One region of the Gordonia rubripertincta genome, then DNA from elsewhere that is predicted to be linked to it. Evidence: riboswitches for the same ligand, from Rfam matches in the RefSeq annotation. Region 1 holds a riboswitch; the other holds the start of a gene.
What was found. Region 1 has a riboswitch for cobalamin ahead of RVF83_RS14290 (CbtB domain-containing protein). Riboswitches for the same ligand answer to the same signal wherever they lie in the genome.
Positions count from the first base shown of each region.

Region 2: another riboswitch for cobalamin. It lies ahead of RVF83_RS10655 (FecCD family ABC transporter permease); the one in region 1 lies ahead of RVF83_RS14290 (CbtB domain-containing protein).

Region 1 is NZ_CP136136.1:3,136,170-3,145,243, forward strand. Features, by position in the region: gene RVF83_RS14280 (DNA-formamidopyrimidine glycosylase family protein) at 76-867, opposite strand; gene RVF83_RS14285 (ATP-dependent helicase) at 860-5,494, opposite strand; cobalamin riboswitch at 5,505-5,683, shown strand; gene RVF83_RS14290 (CbtB domain-containing protein) at 5,720-5,953, shown strand; gene RVF83_RS14295 (CbtA family protein) at 5,989-6,816, shown strand; gene RVF83_RS14300 (histidine phosphatase family protein) at 6,835-7,326, shown strand; gene RVF83_RS14305 (acyl-CoA dehydrogenase family protein) at 7,453-8,679, shown strand; gene RVF83_RS14310 (three-helix bundle dimerization domain-containing protein) at 8,731-9,051, opposite strand.
Region 2 is NZ_CP136136.1:2,337,430-2,346,503, reverse strand. Features, by position in the region: gene RVF83_RS10675 (VOC family protein) at 1-106, opposite strand, end outside; gene RVF83_RS10670 (helix-turn-helix domain-containing protein) at 103-585, opposite strand; gene RVF83_RS10665 (excalibur calcium-binding domain-containing protein) at 607-879, opposite strand; gene RVF83_RS10660 (L-lactate dehydrogenase) at 988-1,941, opposite strand; cobalamin riboswitch at 2,070-2,251, shown strand; gene RVF83_RS10655 (FecCD family ABC transporter permease) at 2,339-3,376, shown strand; gene RVF83_RS10650 (ABC transporter ATP-binding protein) at 3,376-4,203, shown strand; gene RVF83_RS10645 (ABC transporter substrate-binding protein) at 4,200-5,261, shown strand; gene RVF83_RS10640 (bifunctional adenosylcobinamide kinase/adenosylcobinamide-phosphate guanylyltransferase) at 5,280-6,611, opposite strand; gene RVF83_RS10635 (ABC transporter ATP-binding protein) at 6,608-7,399, opposite strand; gene RVF83_RS10630 (FecCD family ABC transporter permease) at 7,396-8,418, opposite strand; gene RVF83_RS10625 (ABC transporter substrate-binding protein) at 8,420-9,074, opposite strand, start outside.

The DNA of each region.
Region 1 (9,074 bases):
GCAAACCCTCCCCTTTTCCGTAAACCCGGCCCCCTCGCCGGGGGCGGACCTACGGAAAAGGGGTGGGTTTGCGCGTCAGGTCTGGCAGCGCGGGCACCAGTAGATGGACCGGTCGCCACCGGTCGAAGGGATCTCGCCGCGTCTGATGATCGTCGCGCAGCGGCGGCACAGCTGTCCCTTGCGGCCGTACACCCACATCCGCCCGTTCGGTGACGTCTGGCCGGTGGTGGTCCGGGCCGAGCGCATCCGGTTGGCCCACAACAGACGTCGGCTGAGGTCGACCATCGGACCGAGGTCCACCTCGCCGACCGGGCGTGTCGGGAGAACGCCACGGAGATAACAGATCTCGCTGCGGAAGACGTTTCCGACACCGGCCATCAGGCGCTGGTCGAGCAGTGCTGCACCGATGGTCTGGTCGGGGTCGGCGCCGAGGCGTCGGATCGCCTCCTCGCGGTCGAAGTCGTCGGCCAGCAGGTCGGGTCCCAGGTATGCGAGGGCGGCGTCCGGGTCGGCGAGCAGCTCGAGCGTGCCGAGGTCGAAGCCGACGGCCTCGTGGTCGTCGGTCCGCAACACGACGCGCGCCTGATAGGCAGGGCGACGCCACTTCTGGCCCCGGCGGTGTACGTGCCACACCCCCTCCATCTTCAGATGCGAATGGATGCTGAGCGCGTCCCCCGCCCCGGGCTCGCTCTCGCCGATGTCGATGAGCAGATGCTTGCCCCGCGACCGGACGGAGACGACGGCCCGTCCCGACAGGTCCGACGTCGCGAGCGACGGGATGCGGAACTGCGTCGACGTGAGGGTACGGCCCGCCAACCCCTGGCGCAGTCGCGCGGCCGCGGCGAAGACGGTGTCGCCCTCAGGCATGGGTTCCGTACCGGAGTCGGATGCCGCGCGGGGTCGTGGAGAAACCGGCTTCGACGAGGACCTTCCCGAAGTCGGTGCCGCGCACCGGTTCCGCATCGATGGCATCGATCGTCAGTCGGGAGATGCGACCGGCGCGGACAAGTGCCACCAGTGCGCCGGCGGCGGATTCCAGCGAGGGGATCGAGTCGGTGAACGTCAGCAGCGTCTTGCCGCCCCGCTCGACGAAGCACACGAGTTCGCCGTCGACGAGCACGACCAGTGCGCCGGGCTTGCGGCCCGGGCGGTGTCCGGCGTCGGCGTCGCGGGACCGGGGCCACTCCAGCGCTGCCCCGTACGGGTTGGCCGGGTCGGTGGCCGCGAGGATCGTTGCCTCGCGCGGTGGTTTCCGGTCGGGGAGGGCGTGACGCCGCAATTCGTCGACCGTGGCCGGGGAGGCGAACTGCGCGCCGCCGAGACCGTCGACGTAGTAGCCGCGGCGGACCTGGCCGTTGTCCTCGAAGACGGTGAGCGCCTTGTACACCCGGGCGAATCCGCCGGTCACCTCCTCGGCGGTGACGCTGCCCCGCGTGATCACGCCGTAGCGCGTGAGCAGTTGGTCGCACAGCGCCTGCGTGGCGATGGTCGGGTCGATCTCTGGTCGGTCCAGCGCGAACCAGCGTCCGCTCGCGGTCGGCGACACCGGTGGCCCGGAGGCGTGTTCGGTCAGGTAGCGCGCGGAGAGGCGCCCGGCGCGGAGCCGGGGTGCCCGTCCCCGAGCCCGGTGCGCGGGCGCCGACCGTGGCGTCGTCGGATTGCGCCGCGGATGCAGCAGTGCGCGGACCGGCGCGAACGTGTCGTTGCTGACCTGGCCTGCCCAGACCAGGTCCCAGAGCGCGGATTCGATGTCCGCGGCCGGGGTGGTGGTGCCGGTGCTGATGTCCCCGGCGATCTGCGGGAACCGCAGGGCGCCACCGGGTTCGAGTGCGTTGGTGATCGCGTTGTGCACGGTGGTGGTGTCGATGGTGTCGGGTTCGGCGATGGTGAAGGCGGCCACGTCAGCGGGGTGTAGGGCCACCCAACCGTCGGCGTTGCCGATGCGCCCGTGTCCGGACCACAGCACCTCGCCGCTGCTGAGCAGTTCGTCGAGCATGGACGGTGCGTAATCGGAGACACGCGCGGGCAGAATCAGCGACTCCCAGGCCGACGCCGGCAGTGGGTAGCCGGCCAGCTGGTCGATGACGGTCGCGACGCCGTCGACGCCACGCAGTTGGGTGCCGGGTGAACCGTGCTGCCATTCGACGAGGAATCGGGTGAGCACCTCGGTGCCGACCGGTGCGACCTCGGCGCGGCTCGCGGCCAGCGACCCGCGCCGGATCTGACCGAGGACGTCGGTGTGGCACCACTGAGTGGTCGGTGCCGCTCCCTGGGCCGGGTCGGCGGTACCGGTCTCGGGCAGGAAATCGCCTTCGACGACGCGTCGTTCCGCGGCGAGGCGGGCGAGGGTGTCGCGGACGACCGCGGTGGCGATGCCCAGGGACGCCGCCGCGTCGGTGACGGTGAATGGTCCATGGGTGCGGGCGTAGCGCCCGATGAGGTCGCCGACCGGGTCGGATACCGGTTCGAGGTAGACGGCCGGGATACCCATCGGCGCCGGGACTCCGAGTGCGTCGCGCAGCCGCGCGGTGTCGTCGATCGACGCCCACAGCGCGCGCCGGTTGTGGTTGACCGAGATGATCTGCCCGCTGCGGTGCAGATCGGCCAGCACCTCGGCCACCGCCGCTTCTCCCCGGTACCGTTCCTCCACCTCATCGGTGGTCAGGGGTCCGAGCCAGCGGAGCAGGTCGACGACGTCCTCGGCGTCACGTGCCTGCCGGTCGGGGGACAGGCGTTGCAGGCGGGCGATGACCTCGGCGATGACCCCGGGATCGAGCAGTTCGCGGAGGTCGACGCGGCCGAGCAGCTGCGCGAGGAGGCTGGTGTCGAGGGACAGGGCTGCGGCTCGGCGTTCGGCGAGCGGCGCGTCGTCGGCGTACATGAAGGCGCCGACGTAGCCGAACAGCAGCGACGCCGCGAACGGCGACGGGCTCGCGGTCTCGGTCTCCACGACGCGGATCCGGCGCGAACGGATGCGGCCGAGCAGGTCGAGCAGTGCCGGGAGGTCGTACACGTCCTGCAGGCACTCGCGCACCGCTTCGAGGACGATCGGGAAGTCGGGGAACTTGGATGCGACGGAGAGCAATTGGGCGCTGCGCTGGCGCTGCTGCCACAGCGGTGCGCGCCGGCCGGGATCGCGCCGCGGTAGAAGCAGTGCGCGCGCGGCACATTCGCGGAACCTGGAGGCGAACATCGACGAGTCGGCGAGACCGTCGGTGACGAGCTGTTCGACCTCGTCGGGATCGAGGAGGAAGACGTCGGCGCCCGGGGGTGCGTCGTCGGTGTCGGGGAGACGCAGGATGATCCCGTCGTCGGACGCGGTGGTGGCACCTTCGATGCCCAGTGTTGCGAGGAGGCGCTGGGAGATGGCGCTCGCCCACGGCGCGTGGACGCGCAGGCCGTACGGCGAGTGCAGAATCACTCGCCAGTCACCGAGTTCGTCGCGGAACCGTTCGACGACGAGTGTCCGGTCGGTCGGTAGGTGACCGGTCGCCTCACGTTGTTCGGCGATGAGGGTGGCGAGGTTGGTGCGGGCGTTCTCGGTGAGTCCGAGACGCTCGGCATGGGTGTCGAGCTTGCCGGGATCGGCGATGGCCCCGGTGAACGCGCCGATCGCCGCGCCGAGTTCGGCGGGACGCCCGATGGCGTCGCCGATCCAGAACGGCAACCGGCCGGGTTGACCGAACGCGGGCGACACCAGGACGCGGTCGTGGGTGATGTCCTCGATGCGCCAGCTGGTCGCGCCGAGGGCGAACACGTCGCCGACCCGCGACTCGTAGACCATCTCCTCGTCGAGTTCGCCCACGCGTGTGGACTTCTCGCCGACCATGAAGACGCCGAAGAGCCCGCGGTCGGGGATCGACCCGCCGGAGGTCACGGCGAGCCGCTGGGCGCCGCGGCGTCCCGTGATCACGCCTGCGTCGCGGTCCCAGTTGACCCGCGGCCGGAGTTCGGCGAACTCGTCGGAGGGGAACCGCCCGGCGATGAGGTCGAGGGTCGCGTCGAAGACCCCACGTCCGAGATCGCGGTAGGGCGCCGCCCGCCGCACGACCTCGTACCAGTGGTCGACCTCGAGATCGTCGACGGCGGCCGCGGCGATGGTCTGCTGCGCGAGGATGTCGAGGGGGTTCTGCGGGACCTTGATCTCCTCGATCGCACCGTCGAGCATGCGCCCGACGGTGACCGTGCAGTGCAGCAGGTCGGTGCGGTGTTTGGGGTAGAGGATGCCCTGGCTGATCTCGCCCACCTGGTGGCCGGCGCGGCCGATGCGCTGCAGGCCGCTGGCCACCGACGGCGGGGCCTCGACCTGGATCACGAGATCGACGGCACCCATGTCGATGCCGAGTTCGAGGGAGCTGGTCGCCACCACGCAGGAGAGACGACCGGCCTTGAGGTCGTCCTCGATCTGAGCGCGCTGCTCCTTGCTCACCGAACCGTGGTGCGCCCGCGCGAGAACCGCCTCGGCACCCGAACTCGCCCCGCTGCCCATCACGAACGCGGGAGCCCCGCCCGCGACCGTCGGGTTGGCGGTGGCCTCGGCTGGGACACCCTGCCGCTCGGCGTGGATCTCGTTGAGCCGCGCGGTCAGTTTCTCGGCGAGGCGCCGGGAGTTCGCGAACACGATCGTCGCCCGGTTGGCCTCGATCTGGTCGACGATCGACGCCTCCACGTACGGCCACAACGATCCGGCCGTGGGGGAGAAGGCGTCGTCGAGTTCGGCGGAGTCCGCACCCTCGGGACCGGGTGCCGGCGGGATGTTCGCCATGTCCTCGACCGGCACGTCGACGCGGAGATCGAAGGTCTTGTCGGCCTTGGGCTTCACCACCTGGCAGGGCGCCGAGCCGGAGAGGAACCCGGCGACCACCTCGGGCGGCCGTACGGTCGCCGACAATCCGATCCGCTGGGCGGGCTTGTCGAGGAGCTCGTCGAGGCGTTCGAGGGTGAGCGCGAGGTGTGTGCCGCGCTTGGTCGCGGCGACTGCGTGGACCTCGTCGACGATGATCGCCTCCACGTTGGTGAGGCTCTCCCGTGCCGCGGAGGTCAGCATGAGGTACAGCGATTCCGGTGTGGTGATCAGGATGTCGGGAGGCGTCTTCACCAGCGCGCGGCGGTCGGCGGCGGAGGTGTCACCCGAGCGGACGCCGACCGTGATGTTCGGCTCGGGGAGGTTCAGTTCCTGCGCCGCGCGGGTGATCCCGGTGAGCGGTGCGCGCAGGTTGCGCTCGACGTCGACGGCCAGGGCCTTGAGCGGGGAGACGTAGACGACCTTGGTTCCCGGACGACGCCCACCGGAGTCGGCGGCGAGCCGGTCCAGCGCCCACAGGAAGGCCGCGAGGGTCTTGCCGGAGCCGGTCGGTGCGATCACGAGGGTGTTGGCGCCGTCGGCGATCGAGGTCCAGGCGCCCTTCTGGGCTGCGGTCGGCTTGGTGAACGCTCCCGTGAACCATCGCCGGGTGGGGGCGGTGAATCGATCGAGAACCGAGGGGCGGGCCATCTATCCACTATGTCTCACATGTGTGACAGGTCGGGGTATACAGTCGACACACGCCTGTACGGGGAATCCGGTGAGAATCCGGAACGGTCGCGCCACTGTGAACGCCGACTCGGGGACGCGGTCGAGGGATTCGACGGTGCCCCAGAGAAGACGTGAGTCAGGATGCCGTGCCGGCGCCATCTGATCCACAACTCTCCGACGCGAGATCGGCGAAAGGACAATTCCATGACGGGTCCCCGTACGTCCGAAGCAGTTTCCACCTCACCCCGCTCCCTCGCGGTACCGAACCTCTCGGTCGCGAGCGCGGCGCTGTGGCTGAGCCTCACCGTGCTGTTGGCCGGGCTCGCGTACTACTTCCTCGGCTACGACCAAGGTGTCGTGTCCGTCTTCGGCGAGAACACCTACGTGCACGAGTTCGTGCACGACTCCCGCCACTTTCTCGGCTTTCCCTGCCACTGAGTCGACCTGACGAGAATCGGTAGGGACAAGTTCACATGGAGAAGAAGTTCATCGGCGCAGGTCTGCTCTCCGGCCTGATCGCCGGCATCATCTCGTTCGTATTCGCGCGGTTCTACCTCGAGCCCGTGGTGTCGAAGGCGGTCGACTACGAGGGGGAACGTTCTGAAGCCGAGGAGGCGCTGGCGCACGCCGCCGGCGGCCACTCGCACGGCGAGGGCGGTGAGGTCTTCACCCGCGCCATGCAGGAGAACCTCGGCGCCGGCGTCGGCAACGTGGCGTTCGCGCTGTGCATGGGCGCGTTCTTCGCGGTCGCCTTCACCGTGCTGTGGAGCTACCTCGGCAACCGGTACCCGGCCACCGACGCCCGCGCGGTCGCCGGGGTGCTCGGCGCGATCGGGTTCGTCGCCGTGTTCGGCGTACCGTTCTTCGCCTACCCGGCGAACCCGCCGGCGGTCGGGGACGACGACACAATCGGGGAGCGGACGGGTGCATTCCTGACCATCACCATCGCGTCGGTGGTGCTGGCGATCGCGGCCGTCGTACTCGCGCTCTGGCTGCGTCCGCGGATCGGCGGGCTGGTGTCGGCCGTCGTGGGCGGTGCCGCCTACGTGATCGCGGTCGGGATCACCATCGCACTGCTGCCGTCGTTCGACGAGGTACCCGAGCCGGTGCGCAATGACGCCGGCCAGATCGTGTTCCCCGGCTTCCCCGCAGACGTCGTCGCCGACTTCCGCGTGTACACGATCACCAACCAGGTCATCCTCTGGACGGTGCTGACGGTGACCTTCGCGCTGATCCTCGGCGCGATGGCGCGGTCGAAGAATCCGACCACCTCCAGCGCGGTCGACGCCGCACAGAACTGACCGGACACGGTCGTTCTCATGCAGGTCATCACCGCCGGGCGCACCGGTCCCAACCGATCGGTGCGCTTCGGCGGTGATGCGTCGTTGGACGATCGTGGGAGACGCGACATCGAAGCGCTTCCCGCGTCGGTCGCCGGACCGGTGACCGCCTGCGGACCCGAGACCGCGGCCCTCGAGAGCGCTTTACTCCTCGGTGGGCGGCCTGCGGTCGACGACGCACTCAGGACACTCGACGTCGGCTCCTGGGCGGGACTCGCGCCCGAGGAGATCGACCCCAGCGAGCTCGCCGCATTCTTCACCGACCCGGCGGCGCGGCCCCACGGCGGCGAGACCGTCGAGGAGTTCGTACGCCGGATACACGCCTGGCGCGACGGGGTCGGGAGCGAGATCGGCGAGGTGCCCGTCGTCGTGGCGATGCCCGTTGCGCAAGCGCTTCTGTGCGACGACGCCGCGGGGTACTTCCGGGTCGAGGTCCGGCCGGCGACGCTCTACACCTGGCCGGCCCCCTGAGAATTCCCCCTGAAGAAACAGATCTGTGCAGACGTACCTAGACATCGTGAGTGACTCCTGACACAGTTGAGTCGGCAAAACTGAAACGTGTTCGCCCCCGGCGGGCACTGTCTGGGGAGAGTGACGATGTTCGAGTGGTCCGAAGAAGATCTGATGGTGCGGGACGCGTTGCGCGCGTTCATCGACAAGGAGATCCGGCCACACCTCGATGAGCTCGAGTCCGGCGTGCTGCCTCCGTACGACATCACCCGCAAGTTGCTCTCGACCTTCGGGGTCGACGCGATGGCCAAGGACGCCCTCGAGAAAGAGCTCGAGGCAGAGGCCAACGGGGAGAAGAAGAAATCTTCCGGCGACGGCGGCGGTATGAGCGGCTCGATGTTCATGATGGTCAACATCGAGCTCGCGGGTGTGTGCCTGGGACTCGTCGCCTCGCTCGGTGTGAGTATGGGCCTGACCGCCTCGACGATCCGCGGCAAGGGCACGCTCGCACAGAAGAAGCGCTGGCTGCCCGAGCTGGTCACCATGGAGAAGGTCGGAGCCTGGGCGATCACCGAACCCGATTCGGGCTCCGACGCCCTCGGCGGCATGAAGACCACCGTCCGCCGCGACGGTGACGACTACATCCTGAACGGCCAGAAGACGTTCATCACCAACGGTCCGTACGCCGACACGATCGTCGTGTTCGCCAAGCTCGACGACGGCAGCGGCACCCCCATGCGTGACCGCAAGGTGCTGTCCTTCGTCCTCGACAAGGGGATGCCCGGCCTCACCCAGGGCAAGCCGTTCAAGAAGATGGGCATGATGAGCTCACCCACCGGCGAGCTGTTCTTCGACAACGTCCGGGTCGGCAAGGACCGCCTGCTCGGCGAGACCGAGGACACCGGTCAGGATTCCCGCGGCTCCGAAGGCGCCAAGGCCGGCTTCACCGCCGAGCGCGTCGGCATCGCCGCGCTCTCGCTGGGCATCATCAACGAGGCCCAGCGTTTGTCGATCGACTACGCCAAGACGCGCAAGCTGTGGGGCCAGGAGATCGCGCAGTTCCAGCTCATCCAGCTCAAGCTCGCAGAGATGGAGATCGCCCGGATCAACGTGCAGAACATGCTCTTCAGTGCGATCGAGCGCGGCAAGGCAGGTAAGCCGCTGAGTCTGTCGGAAGCGTCGGCGATGAAGCTCTACTCCTCCAAGGCAGCGACCGACGTCGCGATGGAGGCCGTCCAGCTGTTCGGCGGCAACGGCTACATGGCCGAGTACCGGGTCGAGCAGCTCGCGCGAGACGCCAAGTCGCTCATGATCTATGCCGGCAGCAACGAGATCCAGGTGACCCACGTCGCCAAGGGGCTTCTGCGCGGCTGACCCCACGGAACGCACACGGCCCCGCCAAGATCCTGGCGGGGCCGTGTCGCGTCAAGGACGGGTCGAGCGGGGGACGAGGGCTGCCGCCGACTCGGTGATCTCCCGGACCGCCGCTTTCTCGACCAGCAGCGGGACGAAATCCCGCACCTTGCAGGTGGTGAATCGCTTGTGGATGACGCGAACGCGCTCTTCGATGTCGCCCGCCTGGGCTGCCGGAAAACGTGCGATCAGGCGGACTATCACCTGTTCGACTTCGAGCATCTCCTCAACTCGAACCATCAACACATGATGCGTTCCCTGTCTCTTGTCCGGGTAACAATGCGAAATCAGGCCGGAGACAAATAGATGTCTGATGTCGGGGTCAGACGCCATAAATCTGAGCCTATTGATCGTAT
Region 2 (9,074 bases), 800 kb from region 1:
GGTCGAAGTCGGTGTCCACGGCGAACCCGAGCTTGCCGACGTAGAAGTCGAGCGCGACGTCCTGGTCGAGGACGTAGATGGAGTGGATGTCGATGCCGGTGATCATGTGCCCGACGATACGACCGCCGCGTCGGCCGGCGCTTCTCCGAAATTGCTCGACACCGGGAGCGAATCAAGCGGGTCGAATCCAGGCGGGTTCACCGGTCTCGTCCAGCGCCGCACGAAGCATCCCGGCACGGGTACCGGGGAAACGCGCCGGCGGTATGCGGTCGGACTGCAGCCGATGATCGCGGTGAAGGTCCGACCGAAGGTGCCCAGGCTCTCGTAACCGACGCTACGTGCGATGTCGGTCACCGGTGTCGTCGTGGTGCGCAGCGCGGCGCAGGCACGTTCGACGCGGCGTCGTTGCAGGTAATGGCGCGGGGTCTCGCCGAAGACTGCGCGGAATCGCCGGATGAAATGCGACGAGGACATGTGGGCGACGCGGGCGAGCGACGCGGTGTCCAGCGGTTCGGCGTACGACCGGTCGATCAGATCCCGGGCGCGCAGGAGTCGGCGATTCTCGTCCTCGCGCGGGGTGAACACGTCACCCAGTGTGACTCGCCGTCAGTGCTTCTCGCAGGCGATGCCGTCCTTGTCGCGGTCGCTCTTGGTGTTGGCGTCGTAGAGGTCCTGGTCGACGGTGAAGTTCGTAACCGGCGTGCCGGAGGTCGAGTCGACGGCGCCGGGCTCGCCGACGCCGTGCGGGTAGTCAGCGTTGAGTGCCGCGCAGTTGGCGTAGTCGGTCGCCGCCGATGCAGGTGCCGCCACCATCAGCGGCGCGAACGCCATCGACGCCGCAGCGACAAAACCCACAACCGTCTTCCGCGAACCACTCATCGTCGAACCTTCTCTTCCACCGATGTGACCAGGTGAAACTACCCCGGCGAGGATGCCGCACCGGCATCGAGCACCGAGATTGGTCCACCCGATGGACAGTGCCTGCCCCTACAACCCGAAGCGCGCCTGCATCCCGCGCAACGTGTCCGCCGACGCGAGTAGCCCCGCCTCTTCGTCCGGCGACAGCGGCACCTCCAGCCGCGTCTGGGCGCCCCCGCGGTCGACGACGGTCGGCAGCGACAGGCACACGTCGTCGAGTCCGGGGAATCCGGAGGCGACCGTCGAGACCGGGAGCACCCGGTGTTCGTCGTTCAGCACTGCTTCGACGATGCGGGTGGCGGCGAGACCGATGGCGTAGTTCGTGGCTCCCTTCCCCTCGATGATCGCGTAGGCGGCGTGCACGACCTCGTGCCGGATACGTTCCCGCGCAAGGGCATCCATCTCCGGGCGCCCCGGGAGCGGTTTCCACGACGTCAGCGGCACCCCGCCGATCGTCGCCGACGACCACAGCGGGATCTCGCTGTCGCCGTGTTCACCGACGACATACGAGTGCACGCTCTGCACCGCGACCCCGCAGTGTTGTGCGACGAGGAACCGAAGCCGCGACGAGTCGAGCACGGTTCCCGACCCGAACAGCTGATTCGACGGCAGGCCGGTGATCCTCTGTGCCGCATGGGTGACGACGTCGACCGGATTGGTCACCATGAGGTAGATCGCGTACGGCGCGACCTCGAGCACTCTCGGCAGAATGGTGCGCGTCAAACCGATTGTGGCCTCGGCCAATTCGAGTCTCGACTGGCCCGGCTTCTGCTTGGCGCCGGCGGTGAACACGACGACGTCGGCGTCGGCGCACACCGAGACGTCGTCGGACCCGATGATGTCGGCGCGTGGCACGAACTCCAGCCCGTGGGAGAGGTCGAGCACCTCGGCGGTGACCTTGGCGGCCTTGATGTCCAGCAATGCCACCGTGCGGGCGACCCCGCGGATCAGCGCCGAGTACGCGATCGCGGTGCCAACCGCGCCCGCCCCGATGATGGCCAGTTTCGTGGGTCGTCCGTCCATCGGATCACCGTCCGCCTCGGTTCGATTCGCACCTGCCCGTTGCCTGTCAGCGCCCAGCCTAAGACCTCCGGGCATCCCTCGCCCGCCGATGCGCGGGCGGGATGGCGGTCCTCGATGTCCGTATTGCTAACCTCACCGATGAAAGCGGTCGCACCTGCACAGGCGGGTGCCAGGGAACCTGGTGCGAATCCAGGACTGGCGCGCAGCGGTATGGGGGACGGACCCGACATCAGGCCACTGGGGCAACCCGGGAAGGCGTCGGGTTCGAACGAACCCGAGTCCGAATACCTGCCGTTCTCGTCGAGTCCACCCGGCGTCTCGCGCACAGATGCCCAGACCAAAGGCAGTTCCACACGTGTCCCGTCCTCCCGACGGCACGACGACGCTCGCCACCGCCATGTCGGTACGGCGACTGCCGTCGTTGCCTCTTGCCCTGATCCTTCTCGCGCTCACCCTGGTGAGCATCGCGATCGCCACGGCTTTCGGTGCCGAGACCATCCCCATCGGCGACGTCTGGCGAACCGTCGCGGGCCGTCTGCGCGGCGATGAGCTCGACGCCGCTCACTCGGTGATCATCTGGGATCTCCGTTTGCCGCGTTCGGTTCTCGCGGCCTTCGTCGGCGCCGGCCTGGCCCTCGCCGGCGCCGTCATGCAGGCCCTCGTCCGCAACCCGCTCGCCGAGCCGTACCTGTTGGGGGTGTCGGCCGGGGCGGCGGTGGGTGCGACCGCTGTGATCACACTCGGTTCCTTTGCCGCACTCGGCGTCTGGGCGTTGTCCGGCGGCGCCCTGATCGGCGCCCTCGCAGCCTCGGTCACCGTGTACGCGGTCGCCCGGGCGCAGGGCGGACTGACCGCCCTGCGTCTGATCCTCTCGGGGGTGGTCCTGTCCTCGGCATTCATGGCGCTGTCCTCACTACTGGTGTTCACCGCCGCGGACCCACATGCCGCCGACAACGTGATGTTCTGGATGCTGGGCAGCGTCGCCGGCGCAACCTGGGCGAAAGTGCAGATCGCGGGGGTCGTCGTCGTGGTCACGGTGTTCGCCATGCTCGCGATCCACTCCTGGCTGGACGCCTATGCAGCCGGCACCGACACCGCGACGTCCCTCGGGGTTCCGGTGCGCGCCATGCGAAACGCGTTGTTCGCGGTCCAGGGTCTCCTGGTCGGCGTCTTGGTCGCGGTCGCGGGCGGAATCGGATTCGTGGGATTGATCGTGCCGCACGCCGCGCGCTTGCTGGTCGGCGCGACACACCGGGCGATGATCCCCGTCGCGGTCTGCGGCGGCGCGTTGTTCCTCGTCTGGGTCGATGTCATCTCACGAGTGGCCGCGTCACCCCGCGAGATGCCGCTGGGCATCGTCACCGGACTGATCGGCGCACCGATCTTCCTGTTCCTGATGGGACGCCGCCAGTACGTGTTCGGCGGTGGGTCCTGATGGGTGCCACCAGACGTTCGATGTCGTTGCGCGCGAACGCGGTCGGCTGTCGTCGAGGTGGACGGGCGATCCTGCGCGACGTCGATCTCGACGTCCCGGCCGGAACCCGGGTCGCCATCGTGGGCCCCAACGGTGCGGGTAAGACCACGTTGCTCCGAACCCTGTGCGGCCTCGAGCAACCGACAGACGGGCGTATCCGGTTGGGCGACGACGATCTCGGTCGACTTCCGGCGCGGCGTCGTGCGCTGTCGATCGCCGTGGTCGGCCAGGATGAACACCCGTCGGCCGAACTCACGGTCGCAGAAGCGGTGGGCCTGGGGCGCACGCCGTACCGATCTGCCTGGGCCACCCGCAATTCCGACGACGACGCGATCATCCGGTCGGCCCTGGAGCAGGTGGGACTGGGCGGCTGGGAACACCGCTCGTGCACGCACTTGTCCGGCGGTGAGCGCCACCGGGTCGTCCTCGCACGCGCGATCGCCCAGCGGACCCCGATTCTCGTGCTCGACGAGCCGACGAATCACCTCGATGCGGCCTGGCGACTGCGGCTGATGCAGATCCTCGACGACCTCGAGGCGACGGTCATCGCCGCGATGCACGACCTCGACCTCGTCCTCCGCCACTTCGACGCCGTCGCCGTCGTCTCCGACGGCGGAATCACCGCGCACGGCCCGCCGGTCGAGGTGCTGACCCCCGATCTGCTGGCGTCGGTCTTCGACGTGTCCGGCACCGTCGTGCCACATCCCGAGACCGGTCTCCCGCATCTACTGCTCGACTCCCCCACCTCACCTGCACCGCAGGTCTTCACCACCAAGGAAAACCGATGAGACACACCATCACCCGATACGCCACACTCGCTCTCGTCCTGGGCATCGCAGCGGGCTGCGGCACCGAATCCGACGCGGTCGCAACCGACAGCGTCACCGTCACCAACTGCGGTGCCGAGGTCACCTTCGATCAGCCTCTCGACCGGCTGTTCGTCAACGACGGCGGGATGATCGCGATCGCGCTGGCAGCCGGCGCACGCGACAAGATGGTCGCGGTCAGCTCGCTCGCCCGTGACAAGGACGTCCTCCGACTCGAATTCGGCGCGCAGGTGGACACGTTGAACGAGGTCGCCACCGAGCAGCCGACGCTCGAGAACATCGTCGGGGCCAAGCCTCAGGTTCTCTATGCCGGCTACAACTACGGCATGAGCGAGTCCCGCGGGATCACTCCCGAGATCCTGGCCTCCCACGGGATCGACGTCTACCAGCTGTCCGAGGCCTGCCGTCAGGTCGACGGAGAAGCACAGCGCGGCACGATGGATCCCTGGGTCGCGCTCGACACCGACCTCCGCAACATCGGCACCATCACCGGTGATCCCGAGCAGGGCGCGGCGGTCGCCGACGACATCTCCGATCGCCTCGGAAAGCTCCGTGCTGCACCGCAACCGGCAACAAAGCCGACCGTCTTCGTGTTCGACAGCGTCTCCGACACGATCTTCTCGTCGGGCTCGTTCGGTGGCCCACAGGGCATCATCGACGCCGCCGGTGCACGCAACGCGACCGAAGACGTCCAGGACACCTGGACCGCGGTCAGCTGGGAGCGGATCACCACCGCCGACCCGGATCTGATCGTGTTCGTCGACTACCCCGGGCAGTCGGTTGAGCAGAAGATCGACGCACTGCGCGCCAACCCGGCCAGCCGCAACCTCAAGGCCGTGCGCGAGAACCGCTTCGTGAACCTTCCGTATGCGATGTGGGTGTCGAGTCCGCTCAACATCGATGCGGCGGAGACGCTGCGGTCGGTCCTCGAGGCACACGACCTCGCGCCTGCATCAGGGATCAGGCCCACCCTCGATGTCCGACAGCTGGGCCTCGCCGGTAACGACTGGCTGAACTGAGCCACCCTCGACGCCTGGTCAGCGGACGGTGATGGCCTGCCCGGCGACCATGAACACGACCTCGTCGGCGAGTTCGGCGATCGCCGCGTTGAGACGGCCGAGTTCGTCGCGGAACATCCGTCCCGACGCGGTCGCCGGGACGACGCCGCTGCCGACCTCGTTGCTCACCGCGACGACCGGCACGGCGCAGCTCCGCCAGGCGTCGAGCAGGTCCTCGACATCCGCCCTCACTGCATCGAGTTCGCTGTTCCCCCAGGCATCGTGGTGGTCGAGCCGCGAGGCGAGCCAGGTGCCGAGACAGTCGACGAGGACCGGCCGGCGCGCCGAGCGAAGTACTCCGGCGACGTCGGTGTCCTCGACCGTCGTCCACGACGCAGGGCGACGGTCGCGATGGACTTCGACGCGCCGGTCCCAGTCGGGATCTCCGGTTCGCGGACCGCCCGCGGCTACGTAGACGACGTCGTCGATACCGGCCAGAACGCCTTCGGCGTACCGCGACTTCCCCGACCTCGCGCCGCCGGTGACGAACACCCGACGCTGCGCAGGTCTGCCCATGTCGAGGACCTCCCCGTCTCGTCCCGGTCGCGCGCCCAGCTCCTGAAGCCGCCTACGCAGTTTGCCGATCGGCGGATTGTGGTGTCCCAGATGCACAGCGACAACATCGGTGGCGCCGGTGATCGCGCCGACCCCGCGCATCCCCTCGACCATCGTCCCGAAACCACTCAACCCGAGATGACCGTCGGACAGATCTTCCCTGTCGCCGAAGGTCTCTTCGAGGAAGACCGCGTCGAACCCGGCGTCTGCCACCCCCTCGTACCAATCAGACCGCCACACACCGGTGTCCGTCGCCCACAGCAGTCTCGTGCCGTCGGGGCCGGTGACGTCGTACAGCACGGCGTCACCGTCGCGAAAGACCTTGTGCTGCGCGGGAAGAATTCGCACGTCGTAGCTGCCCACATGCAACGATTCATCCGCGACGACCGGCCTGAACCGCACCTCGGCATCGGGACCGACCCACGGCCGACAGACGTCGAGCGCGTCGGCCGGTCCGATCAGTTCCAGGTCACCGGCCCCCTCGACCCAGGACCGGAACAACAACGTTTGCGGCGCGAGATGATCGGCGTGCGCATGGGTGATGAGGACATGCCGCACATCGGCGAGCGAAACACCTCGACGCACTGCCGCACCGGGAGCGTCGGGCCCGAAATCGAGCATCAGCGCGTCGTCGACGAGCGCCGCCGTCTGGGTACGGAAGTCGCGCAGGCGCCGCGCGTCGGAACAGGAGTCGCAGCGGCAGAACGCATTCGGCCAACCGTCGGCGGCCCCGGTGCCGAGCAGCGTGACCTTCAACGTTCGCCGGGTCCCGGATCTCGCACGGGCAGCACGGCCGGGCCGTCACGGCGGTCGAGCACCTCGACCTTCGCGGCGTAGACGTCCCGCAGCCGTTCTGCGGTGAGCACTTCGGCGGGCGGACCGTCGGCGACGATACGTCCCCGGTCGAGCAGTACGAGGCGTTGCCCGTACTGTGCCGCCGACGTCAGGTCGTGCATCGCGGCGATCACGGTCAGCTCACTGGCACGCCGCATGGAGTCGACCAGGTCGAGGACCTGCTGCTGGTGTCCGATGTCGAGGGCGCTGGTCGGCTCGTCGAGGAGCAGCACACGTGGTTGCTGCGCCAGTGCCCGTGCGAGCACCACCCGCTGCAGCTCACCACCCGACAGCGCCGACGCGGAACGGTTCGCGAACTCCTCGAGGTCGAGCCGCTCGATGACGTCGTCGACCACCTCACGGTCCGATCGGGTCTCGCTGCCGAACCGGGCGATGTGCGGGGTGCGGCCGAGGCCGATGAGCTCGCGCACCGACGTACCTTCCGGGACGATCGGCCGCTGCGGCATCAGCGCCACGGCACGAGCGATCTCGCGGCGGCGCGCACGTCCCGGATCGACCCCCGCGACGTCGATCTGTCCGGTCGAGGCCACCAACCCGGCGAGAGCGTGCAACAGCGTCGTCTTACCCGAACCGTTGGGACCGACGAGGGAGACCCAGGTACCGGAACCGATCTCGAGGTCGACGTCGTGGAGGACCTCCACTCCCCCGCGGGACGCGCAGACACTGCGGCAGGTGATCGAGGCGGTCATCGGACGCTCCGTCCGCTGCGTCGGAGGACGACGAGGAAGAAGGGTGCGCCGATGGCCGCGGTGACCACGCCGATCGGCAGCTCCGAGGGCGACATCGCGGTCCGTGCCACCACGTCCGCGAGAACGAGGAAGGCCGCACCCACCAGGAGCGACAACGGCAACAGCAGCCGATGACCCGGTCCGACGAGGAGCCGCACGGCATGCGGGATGACGATGCCGACGAAGCCGATCAGCCCGCTCACCGACACCACCGCCGCGGTGCCCAGGGTCGCGATACAGACCAGGAGCAGGCGGACCCGTTCGGGTCTGATCCCCAGACTCGACGCCTCGATGTCGCCGACCGCCATGACGTCGAGAGTGCGCCCGAACAGGACGATGACGGCGACGCAGGCGAGCACGTACGGCAGCACGGTGACGACCTCGGACCAGCCGTCGGTGGCCAGGCGGCCGAGCATCCAGTTGTAGACCTGGCGCAGCGTGTCGTCGTGCTGCTGCATGAGGAAGGTCTGGATGGCATTGGCGAACGCGGCGACCGCGACACCGGCGAGGATGATGACCACCTCGGTGCGGCCGCCGCCGACGGTTCGGCCCAGGGCATACGTCGCCGCCACTGCCACGATGCCGCCGAGAAACGCTACGGGCGGCAGGCCGATCGTGCCCGCCGCGCCGCCCAGGACGATCGCCACGGTCGCCCCGAGACCTGCGCCGCTGGACACACCGAGGAGATACGGATCGGCGAGCGGATTGCGGAAGACGCCTTGGTAGGCGGCGCCGGCAACGGCGAGCATCGCACCGACCAGCGCGCCCAGGGCCACCCGCGGCATCCGCACCTCCCAGAGGATCGTCTGCTGGCGAGGGGTCAGACCCGACTCGATGTCGACGAACGGGATCCGGTCGAGGAGGTCGAGCAGCACGCCCTTCGGGGTCAGCCCGGCCGGGCCGACGAGGACTGCGAGCAGGCATGCGCCCAGCAGAACTGCGACGGCCCCGCAGATGACACCGACCTGACGGCTCACCATCTCAGTTCGTGGGCCGTCCGTCGACGCCGGATACGATCCGGGCGACGTCGCGGACCAGGTCGACGACGCGTGGACCCCAGCGGCTCGCGACGTCCTCGTCGAGGACGTGGACCTGACCGTTCACGGCCGCCCGCAGATCCCCCCAGCCGGCACGCGCGGCGACCTTCTCCGGCGTGACCCCACAGCACTGGGAGTCGGCGAGGAAGATCACCTCGGGGTCGCGCTCGAGGATGTACTCGGACGACAGCTGCGGGTAACCGTTCTGACCGGTCGCGATCGACCGCAGGCCGAGCAGCCCGTAGATCTGGCCGAGGTAGGTGTCGTCGGTGACCGTGTAGTAGGTGTCGTCGAGCTCGTGGAAGTAGGTCAGCGGCACCTCGCGCAGCGGAACAGTGCGGACGATCTTCTCGATCTCGTCCCGCATCGAGGTGACGAGTTCATCGGCCTCCCGAGCGTGGCCGGTGGCACCGCCGACCTGCTGGATCTGCGCGTAGGTCTCGTCGAGGGTCTTCGCGGCCGGGATCTGCAACACCTTCACGCCCACCCGGTCGAGGCCGGCGACGATGTCGTTGTTGTCGTCGGTGAGGACGACGAGGTCGGGGTCGTAGGCGAGGATCGCCTCGAGGTTCGGGGTGTAGCCCGACAGCGTGGTCCGC